Regions from separate parts of the Arthrobacter sp. NPDC057009 genome, predicted to be linked through region 2. Evidence: riboswitches for the same ligand, from Rfam matches in the RefSeq annotation. Region 2 holds a riboswitch; the other holds the start of a gene.

Region 1 (10,396 bases), on a different contig from region 2:
CACCGTCCCCTCGGCGTCAGACACCGCGAAGATCATGCCGTTGGTGTGCCGCGGCAGAACGGTGAGCGGGCGCAGGACCATGTCCTTCACGCCGTAAGGCAGGGGCACAGAGCCGGCCAGGTTCAGGATTCCAGTCTCCGCGATCGACGCCAGCCGCTCCTCAACCTCATCGGGCAGGATCAGCTCCGGGTGAAACCCCTCCAGGCCCAGCAGGATCGCTGTCATGGTGCCATGCCCGTGCCCGGTGGCCGCAAGCGAGCCGTACAGGTCCACCCGCAGCGAGGCCACGCTGTCCAGCTTCCCGCCAGCTTTCAGCTCCCCGGCGAAAACGGCAGCGGCACGCATCGGACCCACGGTGTGGGAACTCGAGGGTCCGATCCCAATGGAAAAGAGATCAAAGACTCCAACGGCCATAAAACAATCCTAACTAGGCATGGGGTCGGGTGAGGGTGGAGTTTTTGTTCAGATCATGGCCGCAAAAGGGCCTTCAACCCGCGGTATCTGGACAAAAACTCCACCCTCGGGGTCAGGCGAGGTTTGCGACGCCCGGGTAGAGGGGGTGGGCTTCGGCCAGGGCCTCTACCCGGTTGCGCAGTCCGGAGAGGTCCGCGCCGGCGTCGGCGGTCAGTGCCTCTGCGATGATGTCCGCAACCTCGGCGAAAGCGGCTTCGCCGAAACCGCGGGTGGCCAGGGCCGGGGTGCCGATGCGCAGACCGGAGGTGACCATCGGCGGGCGCGGATCGAACGGCACGGCGTTGCGGTTCACGGTGATGTCGATGGCGGCGAGGCGGTCCTCGGCCTGCTGCCCGTCGAGCTCACAGTTCCGCAGGTCCACCAGGACCAGGTGCACGTCCGTTCCGCCCGAGACCACGGAGATGCCCTTCGCGGTCACATCGGGCTGGACCAGGCGCTCGGCCAGGATCCGGGCACCGGCGAGCACGCGCTCCTGGCGTTCCTTGAACTCCGCGGACGCGGCGATCTTGAAGGCCACGGCCTTGCCTGCGATCACGTGCTCCAGCGGTCCGCCCTGCTGGCCGGGGAAGACTGCCGAGTTGATCTTCTTGGCGACGTCGGCGTCGTTGGTCAGGATGATGCCGCCGCGCGGACCGGCCAGGGTCTTGTGCGTGGTGGACGTGGTGACATGCGCGTGCGGCACCGGGGACGGGTGCAGCCCCGCAGCGACAAGGCCCGCGAAGTGCGCCATGTCCACCATCAGGTAGGCGCCCACGGAATCGGCGATCCGGCGGAACTCGGCGAAGTCCAGCTGCCGGGCGTACGCGGACCAGCCGGCCACGATGAGCTGCGGCTTGTGCTCCTGGGCCAGGCGCTCCACCTCGGCCATGTCGATCCGGTGGTCATCTTCACGGACCTGGTACGGGACCACGTTGTACAGCTTGCCGGAGAAGTTGATGCGCATACCGTGGGTCAGGTGCCCGCCGTGGGCCAGGTTCAGGCCCATGATGGTGTCGCCCGGCTTGATCAGCGCGTGCATCACCGAGGCGTTCGCCTGCGCACCGGAGTGCGGCTGCACGTTCGCGTATTCGGCACCGAACAGGGCCTTGACCCGGTCGATGGCAAGCTGCTCGATCACGTCAACGTGCTCGCAGCCGCCGTAGTAACGCTTGCCCGGGTAGCCCTCGGCGTACTTGTTGGTCAGCACCGAACCCTGCGCCTGCATCACCGCAGCCGCAGTGTGGTTTTCCGACGCAATCATCTCCAGACCGGAGCGCTGGCGGCCAAGTTCGTCGTCGATCTTCACCGCGATCTCCGGATCCAGCTCCGCGAGGTCAGCGTTCAGGCTCGGCGACACAACCTGCTCAAACGCAACTGTTTCTGTGCCTGCGGCACCTGCGCCGCTCACAGCTCGCCGCCGTTCGTGGACGCGTACTCCTCGGCCGACAGCAGCGGCCCCTCGGACTCTGCGGCCACCTTGAACAGCCAGCCGGCCCCGTACGGGTCGCTGTTGATCAGCGCGGGATCGGAAACGACGTCGTCATTGATCTCGACTACCTCACCGGTGACCGGGGCGTACAGGTCAGAGACCGACTTGGTCGACTCCACCTCGCCGCAGGTCTCCCCCGCGGTCACGGCCGAGCCGACCTCGGGCAGGTCAACGTAAACGATGTCGCCGAGGGCGTCAGTGGCCACGGCGGAAATGCCAATGGACACCACATTCCCGTCCCCGCGGGAAACCCATTCATGCTCGGCGGAATACTGCAGTTCAGCGGCAACTTTTGCCATGTGTTTTTTCCTAACTGTTGAAATCTGTTGTCTCGTACAGCGCGTAGCTTGGGTGGCGTGTGGGGGAACTCCTCCGCGCCCGGCTTGCGTGGCTTGGGTGGCGGCTGAGGGAACTCCTCCGCGTGCTGGGCCCACGCCGTCCGGGTTCACGGGCCGAGCTTGCGAGGCTAGGGGGACGGTGGGGAGCACGCTTCCGGAGACCCCTCACCCGCCGTTAGTCAGTTCAGTTCTCGGGGCCAACAGTTTCCCGGAGGAAACTACGGCGGTCCCGTGCTGGGAAAGCCGGGGTGCCGGTTCGCCAAGCTCAACCGCCAATGATCGAGCTTGGCGAGGGCATACCCCACCGGTCGGATTTCGGTAGGGCTCATCCGACGGCGGCCCCTCTCCAGCACCTTTGGCTTGCGAGGAGCGCGACAGCCTCAGCGTGTTCTGTCCCAACTGCTAAACCCGAGCTGAGTTGCCGGCCCCCTTAGGGGCTGGCATCCGGAAGCGTGCTCCCCACCGTCTCCCTAACCTCGCAAGCTCGGCCAGGGAACCCTGACGGCGTGGGCCCATTCGGGAGCGTCACGTCCGCTCAGCGGGCGTCTACGCGACCGAGCACGCGGAGGATGTTAGCCCCGACGGGGCCGGTGCCGGGAACGGCACTAGGGGGCAGGACTGGTTGGGCTACTTTGAGCGCTTGTAGAAAGGCAGTGCGACGACTTCGAACGGCTCCGCCTTGCCCCGCAGGTCGATGTCCAGGGCCGTGCCGGGTTCGGCGTAGGCGACGTCGACGTAGGCCATGGCGACCGGGTAGCCGAGGGTGGGGCTGGGCTGGCCGGAGGTCACTTCACCGACGACGTTGCCGTCCTTGAGGACCGGGTAGTGCCCGCGGCCGGCGCGGCGGCCCAGGCCCTTGAGGCCCACGAGCTTGCGGCCCGTGGTGGAGCCGGCCCCGGCTTCCTTCTTGGCTGCCAGCGCGGCCTTGCCCACGAAGTCGCCTTCCTTGGACAGCGCGACGACGGGGCCGAGGCCGGCGGCGAACGGGTCGCCCTCGAGGGAAAGCTCGTTGCCGTAGAGCGGCATGCCGGCCTCCAGACGGAGCGAATCACGGGAGGCAAGACCGGCAGGCGTCAGCTCACCCTCATCCGCGATGGCGACGATCGACTGCCAGAGGGCGGCGGCGCCGTCGTTCTCCACGAAGATCTCGAAGCCGTCCTCACCGGTGTAACCGGTGCGGGCCAGCAGCAGGTTCCGGCTGGCACCGCCCACCAGGAAGGGGACCTCGACGGCGGCGTAGTACTTCAGCCCGGTGACCAGCTCGTGCTGGGCGGCCGGGACCAGGCGCAGGAGGATTTCCTCGGCCTTGGGACCCTGCACGGCGACCAGCGATGTCTCGGCGGAGACGTCTTCGACAACGGCGTTGAAGCCGGCGCCCCGCTGCGCCAGTGCCTGGGCCACGACCTTGGCGTTGCCGGCGTTCGGGACCACGAGGAACCTGTCGTTGTCCTCAATGTCAGAGGGCCGCCGGTACACGATGAGGTCGTCGATGATGCCGCCGTCCTCGTTGCAGATCAGGGAGTACTTGGCCTTGCCGACGGCCATGGCGGAAATCTTGCCGGCCAGGGCGTAGTCCAGGAAGGCTGCGGCCTCGGGGCCGGTCACCCAGACTTCGCCCATGTGGGAGAGGTCGAAGATGCCGGCCGCATTGCGGACGGCGTGGTGCTCGGCCAGTTCGGAGCCGTACTTCAGGGGCATCTGCCAGCCGCCGAAGTCGGTGAAGGAGGCGCCAAGCTTCTTGTGCTCCTCGTAAAGGGCGGTGTAGTTCTCAGTCATTGAGGAATCCTTTGGGTGCCGGTGGGCAGGCCGAAGTACGGCTTCGGCCTGCCCACCATGGGAGCTTTAGTTTTCGAACGCTGCTGTGTTGTCCTCGAACGCTTCGAGAGGTGGGCAGGAGCAGACCAGGTTGCGGTCACCCGCTGCGCCGTCGATGCGGCCCACCGGCGGGAAGTACTTGTCCTGCTTGTGCGTGTGCCCGGGGAAGACGGCCTGCTCGCGCGGGTAGGCGCGGTCCCAGTCGGAGCTGATCGCGGCGGCCGCGGTGTGCGGTGCGTTGCGCAGCGGCGAGTTCTGGACCGTAAAGTCTCCGTTGGCCACCTGGTCGATCTCGCCGCGGATGGCGATCATGGCCTTGATGAACCGGTCGATTTCGCCCAGGTCCTCGGACTCGGTGGGCTCCACCATCAGCGTTCCCGCCACCGGGAACGCCAGCGTGGGCGCGTGGAAACCGTAGTCGATCAGCCGCTTGGCCACATCCTCGGCGGTGACGCCGGTCTTGGCCGTCAGTTCGCGCAGGTCCAGGATGCACTCGTGCGCCACAAGGCCGCCTTCGCCCGTGTAGAGCACGGGGAAGAAGTCGTTCAGGCTGGCCGCCACGTAGTTGGCTGCGAGCAGCGCAGACTTGGTGGCCTCGGTCAGGCCAGCCCCGCCCATGAGCTTCACGTACGCCCAGGAGATGGGCAGCACGCCCGCGGAGCCGAAGCGCGACGCGGAGATCGGGACGTCGTTGCCCTCCGTCCAGGTCGCCGCGTCGCCCGGCATGAACGGGGCGAGGTGGGCCTTGGCTGCGACGGGGCCGACGCCCGGTCCGCCGCCGCCGTGCGGGATGCAGAAGGTCTTGTGCAGGTTCAGGTGCGAGACGTCCCCGCCGAACTTGCCCGGCTGCGCCAGGCCCACCAGCGCGTTGAGGTTCGCGCCGTCCACGTACACCTGACCGCCGGCGGCATGCACGGCGTCGCATACTTCGCGGACATCGCCGTCGTATACCCCGTGCGTGGACGGGTACGTGATCATGATGCAGGAGAGCGCATCCTTGTTGGCCTCGATTTTCGCGTACAGGTCCCCGTGGTCGATCGTGCCGTCGGCGGCAGTGGCCACCACGACCACCTTCATGCCGGCCAGCACGGCCGAGGCCGCGTTGGTGCCGTGCGCGGATGCCGGGATCAGGCAGACGTTGCGCTGCTCATCACCGCGGGAGCGGTGGTACCCGCGGATCGCCAGCAGGCCCGCCAGCTCACCCTGCGACCCGGCGTTGGGCTGGATGGACACCTGGTCGTAGCCGGTGATCTCCGTCAGCTGCCCCTCAAGGTCAGCGATCAGTTCGCGCCAGCCCGCGGTCTGGGAGTCCGGGGCGAACGGGTGGATCGAGGCGAATTCCGGCCAGGAGATGGCCTCCATCTCAGCCGTCGCGTTCAACTTCATGGTGCACGAACCCAGCGGGATCATGGTCCGGTCCAAGGCAAGGTCGCGGTCGGAAAGCTTCCGGATGTAGCGCAGCAGCTGCGTTTCGGAGCGGTGCGTGTTGAACACCGGGTGCTGCAGGTACGCGGAGGAACGTTCGACGGCGGTCTCCAGTGCGAAACCGTCACCCGCCTCCACTGCCGTGGCACCAAAGGCGGCGAGAACGTCAGCGACAATGGCCGGCGTCGTGGTTTCATCCGTGGAGATGCCAACGGTGTCGTCGATGCTGCGGAGGTTGATGCCCTTCTGCTCGGCGGCGGCGACGATGGCGGCCGCCTTGCCCGGGACGGAGACCGTCACGGTGTCGAAGAAGCTGGTGTGGAGGACGTCCAGCCCGGCAGCCTTGAGCGACGCGGCGAGAGTCCTGGCGTGGCCGTGGGCGGTTTCGGCGATTGCCTTCAGACCCTCCGGTCCGTGGTACACGGCGTACATCGAGGCCACAATAGCCAGCAGCGCCTGCGCGGTGCAGATGTTGGAGGTAGCCTTCTCGCGGCGGATGTGCTGCTCGCGGGTCTGCAGGGCAAGCCGGTACGCGGGAGTTCCGGCGTTGTCCTTGGAAACGCCGACGATGCGGCCGGGAAGGGTGCGCTCCATGCCCGTGCGGACGGCGATGTAGGCGGCGTGCGGTCCGCCATAGAACAGCGGCACACCGAAGCGCTGGGCTGTGCCGACGGCGATATCGGCGCCCTGCTCGCCGGGAGGCGTGATGAGGGTCAGGGCCAGCAGGTCGGCGGCCACGGTCACCAGCGCGCCGCGCTCCTTGGCGGCGGCAATCACGCCCGAGTGGTCAAAGACCCGGCCCGAAACGCCGGGCTGCTGGAGCACGACACCGTTGATCTCGCCGTCGGGCAGCCCCTGGGCGAGGTCCGCGACCTCCACCTCGAAGCCGAGTGCCTCGGCACGGCCCTTCACGATCGCGATGGTCTGCGGCAGGCAGTCCGCGTCCAGGACGGTCTTGCCCTCGTTCTTCTTGTTGGCCCGGCGCATCAGCAGCACGGCCTCGGCCACGGCCGTGGCTTCGTCCAGCAGGGAAGCGTTGGCGATGGGCAGCCCGGTCAGGTCCTGGACCATGGTCTGGAAGTTCAGCAGCGCCTCGAGCCGGCCCTGGGAGATCTCCGGCTGGTACGGGGTGTACGCGGTGTACCAGGCGGGGGCCTCGAGGATGTTGCGGCGGATCACCGGCGGCGTCACGGTGTCGTAGTAACCCTGCCCGATCATCTGCACGGCAGTCTTGTTCTTCGCCGCGAGCTTCCGGAGTTCGGCGAGAGCTTCCACTTCGCTCAGCGCCGGGGCGAGCGCCAGCGGGGAGTCCTGGCGGATGTCGTTGGGCACTGCCGTATCAACCAGCGCGTCGACGGTGTCGTAGCCGACGGCCTTGAGCATGGCTTCGACGTCGGCCTGGCGGCGGGCGCCGATATGCCGGTCGACGAAGGACGAGGAGGCTGAACTAACGGTCAAAAGGAACTCCATGACTAAGGCGGCGCAGGGTACGCCACATTGATTCGGGTTCCTCCCCGCTCTGTATTGGACCTGAGAGATTCCGCGTTGCTGCGCCTTCGCACAGCCCCGCTTGCACCGTCGGTGAGCACAGCACGCCCTGAACCGTCCGCGCGGAGCGGAGCATTTCAGGGGCAGCCTGCTGCTCTCCAGAGTTGCCTTGCCGCGGCGGTACGTGGGCCTGAGAGATTCCTGGGGAGGTTTTGCTCCTACGGCGCCTGCTTGTACCTACTTGCAGGACTCTCCCGCCGCAGATCAAAGGCTTTATTAAGTTGGGCGGTGACAGCTGCCACCGAGCCTATTCTCCTACTCCGGGTTCGCGTCCGCAAACCGTGTCGGCGCAGGGTGAGGCATGACGGCCGGCCCCAGAACGAAAACGCCGGAAGGCCTCCCGTTCGCTGGAAATTTCCGGCGGCTTCGATGCGTTCCGACGGGTTCGCGTCCACAAACCGTGGCGGCAGCCCGGCCGCAAGCCGGCCTACCCCCGCAGCCGGTCAAGGGCGGCAAGGAGGCTTTCGACGTCCGCAGCCGTCTCGGACGGGGTCGCGGCGGGGCCAATGGACAGCATGGCGTTGAAGTAGAGCCCGTCACCCATGTACAAAACAGCCTTGGCCAGGCCCGGTCCGACATCGCGTGCGATCTCATCAAGCCACCGCTGCTGGATGTGGGCGAACCGGCGCCGCGTTTCCTCGTGGGCCACTTCGGCGAGCCGGGTGGCAGCCACGATGGCGCGGTCCAGCGGCGTATCGGCCCAGACCGATGACTTGATGAAGTAGGCGGCAGCACCCTCGGGAGCCGCTGCCATGGCCTGGGCATCCGCCTCGGCGAACTCATCCAGCCGGTCCAGCAGGACGCCGATCAGCGCCTCCTTGTTCGGAAAGTGGTACAGGAGCCCGCCCTTGGAGACGCCGGCGCGGGCGGCCACGGCGTCAAGTGTGGCAGCGCGCTCCCCCACCTCAATCAGGAGGGATTCGAAGGCATCGAGGACTGCGCCGCGCGCGACCGGTTTTCTGGGCATGGATTCCATCATGCCCGGTTCCGGCAAACAGGGTGATAACTATACCGTCCGGACGGTATAGTTATTTCATGACGATCCACTCGACCCTTAGCCCGAGGCTCACCGGCGGCAACGCGGCTGCACACAAGAGCCGCGACTGGTTCGCCCTGGCCCTGCTCATGTTCCCGGTCCTCCTGGTGGCCGTGGACAATACGGCACTGACGTTTGCCCTTCCCGCCATCGCGCGCAGCTTGGATCCCTCAGGCGTGGAGCTTTTGTGGGTGGTGGACGCCTACGCGCTGGTCCTTGCCGGGCTCCTTGTGGCAATGGGCAGCCTTGGCGACAAGATCGGACGCCGCCGCCTGCTCCTGGTCGGCATCTCGGGCTTTGCGGCCGTGTCCGCAGCGTCTGCGTTCGCACCGAGTGCCGAATGGCTCATCGCCGGCCGCGCAGCACTCGGGTTCTTCGGCGCGATGCTCATGCCGTCCACGCTGTCCCTGATCCGCAACATCTTCCAGGAACCGGGCAGGCGGAGGCTGGCCGTTGCCATCTGGGCGGCATGCTTCTCCGGGGGTGCAGCGCTGGGGCCGATCTTTGGCGGCTGGCTGGTGGAGCATTTCTGGTGGGGCGCAGTCCTGCTGGTGGCCGTGCCGATCATGCTGCCGCCGCTGGTCCTGGGCCGCTTCCTCATCCCCGAATCCAAGGATCCGAAGCCGGGACGGGTGGATGCCCCCAGCGTGGTGCTGTCGATGCTGACCATGGTGCCGGTGGTCTACGGCATCAAGGAACTGGCAACCCACGGCCCCGGCCTGGCCCCCTTCGCCGTCATGGCCTTCGGCATGGCCATGGGCTTCCTCTTCGTCCGACGCCAGCAGGCCCTGGCATCGCCACTGCTGGACCTGTCCCTGTTCGGGAACCCCGTGTTTAGCACGGCGATCACGGCAAACATCCTGTCGCTGTTCTCCTACAACGGCTTCATCCTGTTCCTGGCACAGCACCTGCAGCTGCTCGAAGGCATGTCACCATCGGAGTCCGGCACCGCCATGGTGCCCGCGCTTACGGCCATGGTGCTGGCGGGCCTGCTGGTGGTTCCGCTGGTGAGGAAGGTACGGCCCGGCTTTGTGGTGGCCGCGGGACTGGCGCTGAGCGCCACCGGCTACTGCCTGGTCACGTTCGGAAATCACGACGGCGGCCCCGCCACGCTGCTGGCCGCCCTCCTTCTCCTGGCCGTGGGTGTGGGAGCAGCCGAGACCATCTCGAACGACCTGATCCTGGGAGCAGCGCCGGCAGCGAAGTCCGGCGCAGCGGCAGCGATCTCCGAGACGGGCTACGAAGTGGGCTCACTCCTCGGCACGGCGGTGCTGGGATCCATCCTGACCGCGTCCTACCAGCAGCACCTCGCCCTGCCGGCAGTCATTGCGGAGACGGTCCCTGCAGCGGCGGCGGACAAGGCCGGGGAAACACTGGCCGGCGCGATGGAGCTCGCCGGATCGCTGCCGGCACCGCTGGCCGAGGCGCTGACGGCAGCAGCCCGGGCGTCCTTTGGCTCCGGCGTCCATATCACTGCGGCGATTGGGCTGGTACTGATGGCTGCCGCGTCGGTGCTGGCCGCCGTCGTACTTAGCCGCATCCCGCGCGCAAAGTAGCGGGCACCGCGAGAAGTAGTCGGGACCGCGCGAAGTAACGGGCACAAAGAAGTAGCGGACACAGAATCGGGCGGCCCCGGAGGAATCCCCCCAGGGCCGCCCATGACAACCGGCGCGGGCAATAACTGCCCGCGCGGCTACTTGCTGTCAGGCTGCGTGACGCTGGCCGTCGCCTTCATGTTCTCGGCGGCGGTCATCCACGCGAACTGCTCGAGCTTTTCGATGAAGGTGTGCAGCAGGTCTGCGGTGGTGGGGTCTTCCTCATCCACCTCGTCATGGACCTTGCGCATGGTGCCCACGGCCGCTTCCAGCGCGGCCACAATGCGGTCGATCGCATCCTTGGTGTTGATGAGCCCCTCCGGGAACTGGGGAAGGTTCGTCGACTTGGCCACGGTGGTGCTGCGTCCGTCCGGCAGGGCATGCAGGGCGCGCATCCGTTCGGCCATGTCGTCGGCAAAGAGCCGGGCGGCGGTGACGATTTCATCCAGCTGGAGGTGCAGATCCCGGAAGTTGGTTCCAACGATGTTCCAGTGCGCCTGCTTGCCCTGGATGTGCAGTTCGATCAGGTCCGTCAGGACGGCCTGCATGTTGTTGGTCAGTGTCGGTGAAGCCTTCATGAATCCTCCTCGAATGGTCCAGTGCTTTCGACGCTACCGCAGGCGCTCCAGCACGGGGAGCAGCGGAGTGCGAATTTCACGATCAGCTTACTTACTAATTTTCCGGGCACCAACTTCCG
Region 2 (10,396 bases):
GCGAAATCTCCGAAGAGGCATCCTCGACGGTGACGTCGAAGTTCGCTGCGCGCTCGGCGAGGGCGGCGGCCACTTTGGCTGCGTTGCCCGCATTGGGCACCACGAGGTACTTGTCCTCAGCCCGGCGGTAAGAGATCAGGTCGTCGATGATCCCGCCGTCGGCGTCGCAGATCAGCGAGTACTTGGCCTTGCCGTCGGCGATCGCGGACAGCTTGCCAGCCAGGGCATAGTCCAGGAACGCGGCCGCATCGGGGCCGGTGACCCAGACTTCACCCATGTGGGAGAGGTCGAACAGGCCGGCCGCGTTGCGCACCGCATGGTGTTCGGCCAGTTCCGATTCGTACTTCAGCGGCATCTGCCAGCCGCCGAAGTCGGTGAAGGATGCGCCGGCCTTCTTGTGCTGGTCGTAGAGGGCGGTGTAGTTCTCGGTCATTGGATAATCCTTAGTTCTCGAACTCGGAAAGGGGCGGGCAGGAGCACACAAGGTTGCGGTCACCGGCGGCGCCGTCGATCCGGCCCACCGGCGGGAAGTACTTGTCCTGCCGGAGCGAGGACACCGGGAATGCAGCCTGCTCGCGCGGGTACGAACGCTTCCAGTCGGAATTGACGACGGCGGCTGCCGTGTGGGGTGCGTTGCGAAGGGGCGAGTTTTCCAGGGTGAAGTCACCGTTGGCGACCTGCTGGATCTCGGCGTGGATGGTGATCATCGCCTCGATGAACCGGTCAATCTCGGCCAGGTCCTCGGACTCGGTGGGCTCCACCATCAGCGTGCCGGCCACCGGGAACGCCAGCGTGGGTGCGTGGAAGCCGAAGTCGATCAGGCGCTTGGCCACGTCCTCGGCGGTGACGCCCGTCTTGGCGGTGAGGCCGCGCAGGTCCAGGATGCACTCGTGCGCCACGAGCCCGCTGTCTCCGGTGTAAAGGACGGGGAAGTACTCGTCCAGCCGCGCCGCGACGTAGTTTGCCGCGAGGAGGGCCGACTTGGTGGCCTCGGTCAGGCCCTGGCCGCCCATGAGCTTCACGTAGGCCCAGGAGATCGGCAGGACACCGGCCGAGCCGAACCGGGACGCGCTGATCGCAACGCCGTGTCCGTCCACGGCACCCTCGGAAGAAGCCTTGGTGGCGTCGCCCGGCATGAACGGGGCGAGGTGGGCCTTGGCCGCGACGGGTCCGACGCCGGGTCCGCCGCCGCCGTGCGGGATGCAGAAGGTCTTGTGCAGGTTCAGGTGCGAGACATCCCCGCCGAACTTGCCTGGCTGCGCCAGACCGACGAGCGCGTTGAGGTTCGCGCCATCGACGTACACCTGGCCGCCGGCGGCATGGACGGCGTCGCATACTTCGCGGACGTCGCCGTCGTACACCCCGTGGGTGGAGGGGTAGGTGATCATGATCGCCGAGAGAACGTCCCGGTACTGCTCGATCTTGGTGTACAGGTCCGTGTGGTTGATCGTGCCGTCGGTGGCGGTGGCCACGACGACCACTTTCATGCCGGCCAGCACGGCCGAGGCCGCGTTGGTGCCGTGCGCGGAGGCGGGGATGAGGCAGACGTTGCGCTGGTGGTCGCCGCGGGAGCGGTGGTAGCTGCGGATCGCCAGCAGACCCGCCAGCTCACCCTGCGACCCGGCGTTGGGCTGGATGGAGACCTGGTCGTAGCCGGTGATCTCGGCGAGGTCGGCTTCCAAGCCGCCGATGAGTTCGCGCCAGCCCGCGGTCTGGGAGTCCGGTGCGAACGGGTGGATCGAGGCGAATTCCGGCCAGGAGATGGCTTCCATCTCGGCCGTTGCGTTCAGCTTCATGGTGCACGAGCCCAGCGGGATCATCGTCCGGTCCAGTGCCAGGTCGCGGTCGGAGAGCCTGCGGATGTAGCGCAGCAGCTGGGTTTCGGAGCGGTGCGTGTTGAACACCGGGTGCTGCAGGAAGTCCGAGGTGCGCAGCACGGCCTCAGGCAGTTCAAAGCCCGCCGCGTCCGCAACCGGACCCGCGCCGAAGGCGACGGCAACAGCGGAGAGTGTTGCCGCCGTCGTCGTCTCATCGATGGAGACGCCCACGGTGTCCGCGTCAATGAAGCGGAGGTTGATGCCGCGGGCCTCCGCGGCGGTGATGACCTTGGCGGCCTTGCCCGGAACGCGGACGGTGAGGGTGTCGAAGAAGGTTTCGCTGTCCAGTTCGCGGCCGGCAGTCTTCAGTGCCGTAGCCAAGACGCGGGCGTTGCGGTGGACGGTCTCGGCGATCGCCTTCAGTCCGTCGGGGCCGTGGTAGACGGCGTAGAAGGACGACACGATGGCCAGCAGTGCCTGCGCGGTGCAGATGTTGGACGTGGCCTTCTCGCGGCGGATGTGCTGCTCGCGGGTCTGCAGGGCAAGCCGGTACGCGGGAGCTCCGGCGTTGTCCTTGGAAACGCCGACGATGCGGCCGGGAAGGGTGCGCTCCATGCCGGTGCGGACGGCGATGTAGGCAGCGTGCGGGCCCCCGAAGAACAGCGGGACACCGAAGCGCTGGGCGGTGCCGACGGCGATGTCGGCCCCCTGCTCGCCGGGAGGCGTGATGAGGGTCAGGGCCAGCAGGTCCGCGGCCACGGTCACCAGCGCGCCGCGCTCCTTGGCGGCGGCGATCACACCGGAGTGGTCGAACACCCGGCCCGAAACGCCGGGCTGCTGGAGCACGACGCCGTTGATGTCGCCGTCGGGCAGTCCCTGGGCGAGGTCAGCGACCTCCACCTCGAAGCCAAGCGCCTCGGCGCGGCCCTTCACGATCGCGATGGTCTGGGGGAGGCAGTCCGCGTCCAGGACGGTCTTGCCCTCGTTCTTCTTGTTGGCGCGGCGCATCAGCAGCACGGCCTCGGCCACGGCGGTGGCTTCGTCCAGCAGGGAAGCGTTGGCGATAGGCAGCCCGGTCAGGTCCTGGACCATGGTCTGGAAGTTCAGCAGCGCCTCGAGCCGGCCCTGGGAGATCTCCGGCTGGTATGGCGTGTACGCGGTGTACCAGGCGGGGGCCTCGAGGATGTTGCGGCGGATCACCGGCGGCGTCACGGTGTCGTAGTAGCCCTGGCCGATCATCTGCACGGCGGTCTTGTTCTTGGCCGCAAGCCGGCGAAGCTCGGCCAGGACCTCAACTTCGCTGAGGGCCGCGGTGAGGCGCAGCGCGTTTTCCTGGCGGATGGAGGCCGGAACGGCGGCGTCAACCAGGCCGTCGACCGTGTCATAGCCAACGTGCTTGAGCATGGTGTCGATGTCGGCCTGGCGGCGGGCGCCGATATGCCGGTCAGCAAACGTTGACGGAAGCGATTGAATCGTCATGAGGAACTCCAGGTCTGGCCGGCCACGGGTGGCACGGCATGGATTTGGGTTCCTCCCCGCTCTGTATTGGACCTGAGAGATTCCGCGGACACGGGTGTCCGCTTGCACCGTCGGTGAGCCAAACAATGCTTGGCTGCTTTCCAGAGTTGCCTCGCCGCGGCGGTACTGGGGCCTGAGAGATTCCTGGGGAGGATTTGCTCCTACGGCGCCTGCCCGGTGCATGACTGGGAGGACTCTCCCGCCACGGTTCGAAAGGCTATGAAGATGTGGGTGATTCGGCTCACACAGTACAGCACTGGGCGGCGAATGCCAAAACGCGGTCGGGCCAAGCCTCCGCGGCGAGGACCGTGAAGGCCTCGGGGAGCCGGGTTTGACAATTCTTCGTGACCGAGACCACACTGAACCCGGTGGCTAGCGGGACTGGGCTGACCGGCACGGACCGGGCTTCCAGGGCAGGACCGCGGCCCTCGCTTCCATAACTGAAAATGCTTACGATCTGCGGCGGGAGAGCCCTGCCGGTACATCAGCGGGCGCCGTAGGAGCAAACCCTCCCCAGGAAACTCTCAGGCCCACGTACCGCCGCGGCGAGGCAACTCTGAAAAGCAGCCTGGCGTGCCCGGGCTCACCGAAGGTGCAAAGCGGTCAACCATGTCCGCGGAATCTCTCAGGTCCAGTACAGAGCGGGGAGGAACCCTGTCAGTGTGGCCATTTGGTGCCACTTGAACAATGGAGTTCCTTATGACGATTCACCCTCCTGCGTCCCCGGCCGGGGAAGCTCCGCGACTGGAACGGCAGCTGAGCAACCGCCACATCCAGCTGATTGCCATTGGCGGCGCCATCGGCACCGGCCTGTTCATGGGTTCCGGCAAAACCATTTCCGCGGCCGGGCCGTCGGTGATCTTCGTGTACATGATCATCGGCTTCATGCTGTTCTTCGTCATGCGGGCCATGGGCGAACTGCTGCTGAGCAACCTCAACTACAAATCCTTCAGCGATTTCGCCGCCGACCTGCTGGGCCCCTGGGCCGGCTTTTTCACCGGCTGGACCTACTGGTTCTGCTGGGTGATCACGGGAATTGCGGACGTCATCGCGATCGCAGGGTACTCCCGTGAACTCTGGCCGGGACTGCCGCTCTGGATCCCCGGCCTGGCCACCGTGGCCATCCTGCTGCTGCTGAACCTCACCACCGTCAAGGCCTTCGGCGAAACCGAATTCTGGTTCGCCCTCATCAAGATCATCGCCATCGCTGCCCTGATCATCGTGGGCATGTTCATGATCTTCACCGGTTTCCAGAGCGACTCCGGGCAGGCCAGCTTCACCAACCTGTGGAGCCACGGCGGCTTCTTCCCCAATGAATTCATGGGCTTCGTGGCCGGCTTCCAGATCGCCGTGTTCGCGTTCGTGGGCATCGAACTCGTGGGCACCACGGCCGCCGAGGCCAAGAACCCGGAGAGGAACCTGCCCAAGGCCATCAACTCCATTCCGGTGCGCGTGCTGCTCTTCTACGTGGGCGCCCTCATCATCCTGATGTCCGTCACGCCCTGGACCCAGTTCGCGGCCGGCCACAGCCCGTTCATCGCCATGTTCTCGCTGGCCGGCCTCGGGGCGGCTGCCACGGTGGTCAACCTCGTGGTCCTGTCCTCGGCAATGTCCTCGGCCAACTCCGGCATCTACTCCACCTCGCGCATGGTCTACGGCCTGGCCGAGGAAGGGGATGCGCCAGCCGTCTTCAGCAGCCTGTCCCGCCGGAAGGTACCCAACAACGCCCTGTTCCTGTCCTGCGTGCTGCTGCTCTCCGGTGTGGTGCTCATGTACGCCGGGCAGGACGTGGGCAAGGCGTTCGACATGGTCACCACCGTCTCTGCCGTCTGCTTCGTCTTCGTCTGGTCGATCATCCTCGCCAGCTACATCGCCTTCCGCCGCCGGCGCCCGCATCTGCACACCGCCTCCAAGTTCAAGATGCCTGGCGGCATTCCCATGGTGTGGGCGGTCTTCGCGTTCTTCGGCTTTGTGCTGTGGACCCTCACCACTCAACCTGACACGCTGGCCGCCCTGCTGGTCACACCGGTCTGGTTCGTCCTCCTCGGTGCTGCCTGGCTGGTGCTGCGCCGCCGGCCTGCCCACATTGCCCGCTACGAGGCCTTCCAGGACGAGCTGCGCGCCGAGGAAAACGCCGCCCGCGAGGTTGCGGACAGCCGGCAGCAGGAGAAAGAGAGCGTCCAGGGATGATCAGCACCGAGGAAAAGCGGACGGCGGCGGGCCCGACGGCGGCGGCCCAGTCCCGCGGGCCCGGAGCCGGAGAGTTTGTGCTCACCTTCTCCTGCCCGGATTCGCTGGGGATCGTCCAGTCGGTCGCGGATTTCCTGCTCAAGCAGGAGTGCTACATCGTGGACCTCAAGCAGTTCGGTGACCGGAGCGCGGGACACTTCTTCATGCGGGTGCACTTCGCCTCCACCGCCGCCCCGGGTGACACTGCCGCCGTCGACATCACCGCCGTCGAACAGCTCCGCGAACGCTTCGCGCCGCTGGCAGGGCAATGGGGCATGGACTGGCGCCTGGAGCGGCACGACCGCAAGCAGCGCATCCTGGTGATGGTGTCCAAATACGACCACTGCCTCAACGACCTGCTGGCCCGCGCCCGCAGCGGCGAACTTCCTGTGGAGATTGCAGCCGTGGTGTCCAACCACCCGGACCTGGAGGGGCTCGCGGCCTGGCACGGAATCCCGTTCCACCACGTCCCCGTGACAGCGGCCACCAAGCCCGAAGCGGAAGGCGCCCTGCTGGAACTCGTGGAGGCGCTCGACGTCGAACTGGTGGTCCTGGCCCGCTACATGCAGGTCCTCAGTGACTCGGCCACCGCCCGGCTCGCCGGCAGGGCCATCAACATCCACCACTCGTTCCTGCCCAGCTTCAAGGGCGCAAAGCCCTACCACCAGGCGCATGAGCGCGGGGTGAAGACGGTCGGCGCCACGGCGCACTACGTCAATTCAGAGCTTGACGAGGGGCCGATCATCGCGCAGCAGGTGATCGAGGTCGACCACACCTACACCCCCGCGGACCTGGTGTCCGTGGGCAAGGACGCGGAGTGCAAGGCCCTGACGAACGCTGTGCGTTGGCACGCCGAAGGAAGAATCATCCTGTCCGGGAACCGGACGGTCATCCTGCGGTGACAAACGTGCGATTCAACCACTTGCCGGTGCGTCTGGAGATCATTCCCACGGACGGCATCATCCGCGACGTCCAGGCGCACGTTCCTGCCGGATCCACGCTGACGGTGACCTGTTTGCCGCACCACGGGCCGGAGGCCACCGTGCGGGCCGCCGTGCAGCTGGGCGGGCTCGGCTACAACGTGATTCCCCACCTGGCCGCCCGGGGCCTCAGCAGCCGGACCCAGCTGGCGGGCCTGCTACGCGAGTGCGAGGCCGCGGGAATCACCGAGGTTTTCGCGATCGGTGGCGATGCCGTGGAAGCCGCCGGTCCCTATGGCAACAGCCTCCGGCTCATGGAGGACATTGCCGAACTGACCGGCGGAAGCGTGGCCATCGGCGTGGCCGGATATCCGGAAGGCCATCCGAAGCACAACGAACTGCACATGCTTGATGCGCTGCTCGAAAAGCAGCATCTGGCCTCGAGCGTGGTCACCCAGATGTGCTTTTCGGCCACCAGGATCGGCTGGTACGCCGAACTGCTCCGCCGCGAGGGCGTTGACCTTCCCATCTGGGCGGGAGTGGCCGGGGCCGTTCCCCGGGCCAAGCTGATCTCGCTGGCCACGAAGATCGGGGTTGGTCCGTCGCTGAAGTTCCTGAACCGCAAGGGACCGCTCGCGCGCCGGCTCCTGAACGCCGGGAGCTACTCATCCACGTCCCTGGTCTCGGAACTGGCTGCCACGGAACCTGCACTCGCGGGCATCCACCTCTACACCTTCAACAACGTCGAAACCCAGCCCCTGACGGCCTGGAACCTCCCGGCAGGAGCCAACGCCTCCTGAACCAAGCACTCCAACAGCGCGAACGTACACTTGTGGCCCCATTTCCGCGGTGAAATGGGGCCACAAGTGTACGTTCGCGCTTTGGCGGTCCAATCGTACACTGCCCTATCCTCGGGCCAACGCCCTGCGGGTACATTGGACAGGTGACCCCGTTGAAAAAGGCCGTGACCCCCGACGGGGCGGAGCTTGCCTGGACGGAGGAAGGCCGCGGCGAACCGCTGCTGCTTGTGGCGGGGCAGGCGACGGGAATGGCCGGCTGGGACCCGGTGGTGCCTGGCCTGGCCCGTTCGTTCCGGGTCATCCGTTTCGACCACCGTGGAATCGGCGCCAGCTCGGAAGGCGGCGCGGAAAACTACACCACGCGTGCCTTTGCGGCGGACGCCATGGCCGTTCTGGATGCGGCCGGCGTCCACAGGGCCCATGTTTATGGGCACTCGATGGGTGGCCGCGCTGCGCAGTGGATGGCAGTGGACTTCCCCGCCCGGGTGGCGTCGCTCGTCCTGGCCGCAACAAGTGCCGGCGACGCCAGGGGACCGGGCCGGAGCGCTGCCGCCACTGCCGCACTCACCAGCGGTGACCCCGCACGCATGGCGCCGCTGTTCGTCAGCCCCGCCTTTGTGGAGCAAAATCCCGGGGTTGTAGCCGCGTTCTTTCGGGTGCAGGCCTCCGCTGCGGTCAAGAGCAGGCACTTCAGGGCAAGCCGGCTGCATGACGCGTGGGATGTTCTTGCGCAAATCCAGGCCCCGGTCCTGATCATCCACGGCAGCGAGGATGCCCTGGCGCCTGCTGCGAACGCCGTCGCGATGGCGGAACGGATTCCGGGCGCGCAGCTGATAAAGGTCGACGGCGGCAGGCACGGACTGCACCTGGACGACGGCCGAGTGCAGACATGGATTGAGGATTTCCTGTCACTCGTGGCCACCTGACGAAGCCGGGTCCCCCTGAGTTTAAGCACCGATCGACTGCTCCACAGGTGCCGTTATGAGGTTCGAAAAGGGCACCTATGGAGCAATCGATGGGGTTGTTACAGGAGCAGTTCCCGGACGGTCAGCTGGAGCCGGATGGTGTCTGCCCCGTTGTTGACCGACCCGCCGTGGTCCGACCCCCGCTGTTCAACAACGCTGCCTTCAACAACCCGGTCTTCACCGCCACGGCCGCCGTCCACGAGCCTAGACTTCCAGACCGACGGCGGTGTTCCCCACAGCCGCGTCAGCCTGCCGGACGGGAGTCGCCAGCCCGAGGTTCTCGCGCAGCGTAGACCCGGCGTACCCGGTGGGGTAGACGCCGCGCTCCTGCAGCTCCGGGACGAGGCGGTTGACGATGTCGTCCAGGCCGGTGGGGATCAGCCACGGCGAGATGTTGAAGCCGTCCACTGCACCTGTGCGGGCATACTCCGCCAGGCGGTCCGCCACCTCGGTATAGGATCCCGTGAAGCTGGAGTCCCCGCGGCTCGTCCGGGCGGAGACGAACTGCCGGATGCTGAGGCCCTTGTCCTTGGCTTCAGCGCGCCACTGATCCGCCAGCTGCTTCGCGTTGGCGCCGTGGAAACCGCTGCCGCGAGTCTCGGAGGTCTCCTCCACCACGGGATCGATCTCCGGCAGCGGGCCGTCCGGATCGAATTCCTGCAGCTCGCGGCCCCAGAACTGTTCGAGGTAGGCGACGGCCTGTTCGGGCCCGATCTGCAGGCTCCGCACCCAGTTCTTCTTCTCGAGTGCCTCCTCCGGCGTGGCCGCAAGGATGAACTCGCTCGCGGGCATGATCTTGACGTCGTTTGCACAGCGGCCGGCATTGACCGTGCGCTGGACGATGTCGCGGCGGAAGCCCAGGGCGTCGTCGAGCTTCGGGTGCGCAGAGAAGATGACGTCGGCCTGCCGGGCCGCGAAGTCGCGGCCTTCTGGCGAGTCGCCGGCCTGGAACAGCACCGGACGGTACTGGGCGCTGCGCGGCAGCCGGGGAACGTAGTCCACCGTGTAGTGCTTGCCCTCGTGGTGCACGGGCCGGGCCGAACCCGGCGCGGCCCAGGCGGCAGCGGCAGGGCTCGAAGCGATGGCGCCGTCCGCCCAGGAGTCCCAGATCCGCTTGGCCGTGGTGACGAACGCTTCGGCGTGGACGTACCGGTCGGCGTGGTCCAGGTAGCCGCCGCGGCGGAAGTTCGCGCCGGTCCAGGCGTTGTCCGTGGTGACCACATTCCACGCCGCACGGCCGCCGGAGAGCAGATCCAGCGAGGCGAGCCGGTGGGCGAGATCCGCGGGGTCGTTGTAGGTGGTGTTCTGCGTGGCCACCAGCCCGATGCTGCTGGTCACGGAAGCCAGTGCGGCCAGCATGGTCTGTGCGTCCGGCCGGCCGGCGACGTCCAGGGCGTGCGGGCGGCCGAGGTGCTCCCGCAGCCGCAGTCCCTCGCCGAGGAAGAACGCGGCGAACAGGCCCCGCTCCGCGGTCTGGGCGATGCGGCGGAAAGATTCGAAGTCCGTCTGTGATCCCGATTCGGCCGACTTCCAGACGGTGCCTGAATTAACGCCCTGGAAGAAAACGCCCAGCTGCAGCTGGCCGGAGGGCACGAAGCCGTTGCCGATGTGTGTGTCTGTCATGGGTTTCTCCCTAGTGATCGGCCGCGGAGCTAGCGGATATGGTGGCAGCGGCATACCGGCTGGCAGGGCGCTGCAGGCCCAACAGGTCGCGGAACGTGGAGCCGGGCTGCGGGGTTGCCAACAGGCCCCGGCGGCGGAGGGCGGGAAGCACCAGCTGGGCCAGCTCCTCCAGGTCCACGTCCAGCACCGCAGGGTGCAGGCGCACGCCGTCGGCAGTTTCCAGAACGGATGCCAGCAGCCGCGTGAGTTCCGCCGCGCTGCCAACGAACCGTGCACGGCTGCTCTGCCACGGGCTGTGCGCATCCAGCTCGGCGAGCCGCCCGGCGGCGCTCTGCCCGCGGGCGTCGAGGACGACGTCGAGCTCCGCGATGATGGCTGCCCCGGGAGCGGCGGCACGGGCCTCGGCAGCCTCCCCGGCCAGCAGCTGCGGCGTAGGCGCTGAAACAAGCACGGCGTCCGCCGCCCCGGCTGACAGCTGGTCCGCATTCAACAGGCCCGCCGGTACAAGGACCGGCAACTGGCCC

What was found. Region 2 has a riboswitch for glycine ahead of gcvP (aminomethyl-transferring glycine dehydrogenase). Riboswitches for the same ligand answer to the same signal wherever they lie in the genome.
Region 1: another riboswitch for glycine. It lies ahead of gcvP (aminomethyl-transferring glycine dehydrogenase); the one in region 2 lies ahead of gcvP (aminomethyl-transferring glycine dehydrogenase).

Annotation. Positions count from the first base shown of each region.
Region 1 is NZ_JBHUSB010000005.1:14,951-25,346, reverse strand. Features, by position in the region: gene ACFTR6_RS06900 (L-serine ammonia-lyase) at 1-414, opposite strand, end outside; gene glyA (serine hydroxymethyltransferase) at 527-1,861, opposite strand; gene gcvH (glycine cleavage system protein GcvH) at 1,858-2,241, opposite strand; gene gcvT (glycine cleavage system aminomethyltransferase GcvT) at 2,908-4,056, opposite strand; gene gcvP (aminomethyl-transferring glycine dehydrogenase) at 4,123-6,990, opposite strand; glycine riboswitch at 7,177-7,275, opposite strand; gene ACFTR6_RS06875 (TetR/AcrR family transcriptional regulator) at 7,496-8,035, opposite strand; gene ACFTR6_RS06870 (MFS transporter) at 8,104-9,660, shown strand; gene ACFTR6_RS06865 (Dps family protein) at 9,798-10,277, opposite strand.
Region 2 is NZ_JBHUSB010000009.1:93,037-103,432, forward strand. Features, by position in the region: gene gcvT (glycine cleavage system aminomethyltransferase GcvT) at 1-433, opposite strand, end outside; gene gcvP (aminomethyl-transferring glycine dehydrogenase) at 444-3,296, opposite strand; glycine riboswitch at 3,447-3,547, opposite strand; glycine riboswitch at 3,789-3,885, shown strand; gene cycA (D-serine/D-alanine/glycine transporter) at 4,035-5,525, shown strand; gene purU (formyltetrahydrofolate deformylase) at 5,522-6,466, shown strand; gene ACFTR6_RS11580 (methylenetetrahydrofolate reductase) at 6,472-7,284, shown strand; gene ACFTR6_RS11585 (alpha/beta fold hydrolase) at 7,428-8,210, shown strand; gene ACFTR6_RS11590 (hypothetical protein) at 8,309-8,449, opposite strand; gene ACFTR6_RS11595 (NtaA/DmoA family FMN-dependent monooxygenase) at 8,454-9,872, opposite strand; gene ACFTR6_RS11600 (LLM class flavin-dependent oxidoreductase) at 9,883-10,396, opposite strand, start outside.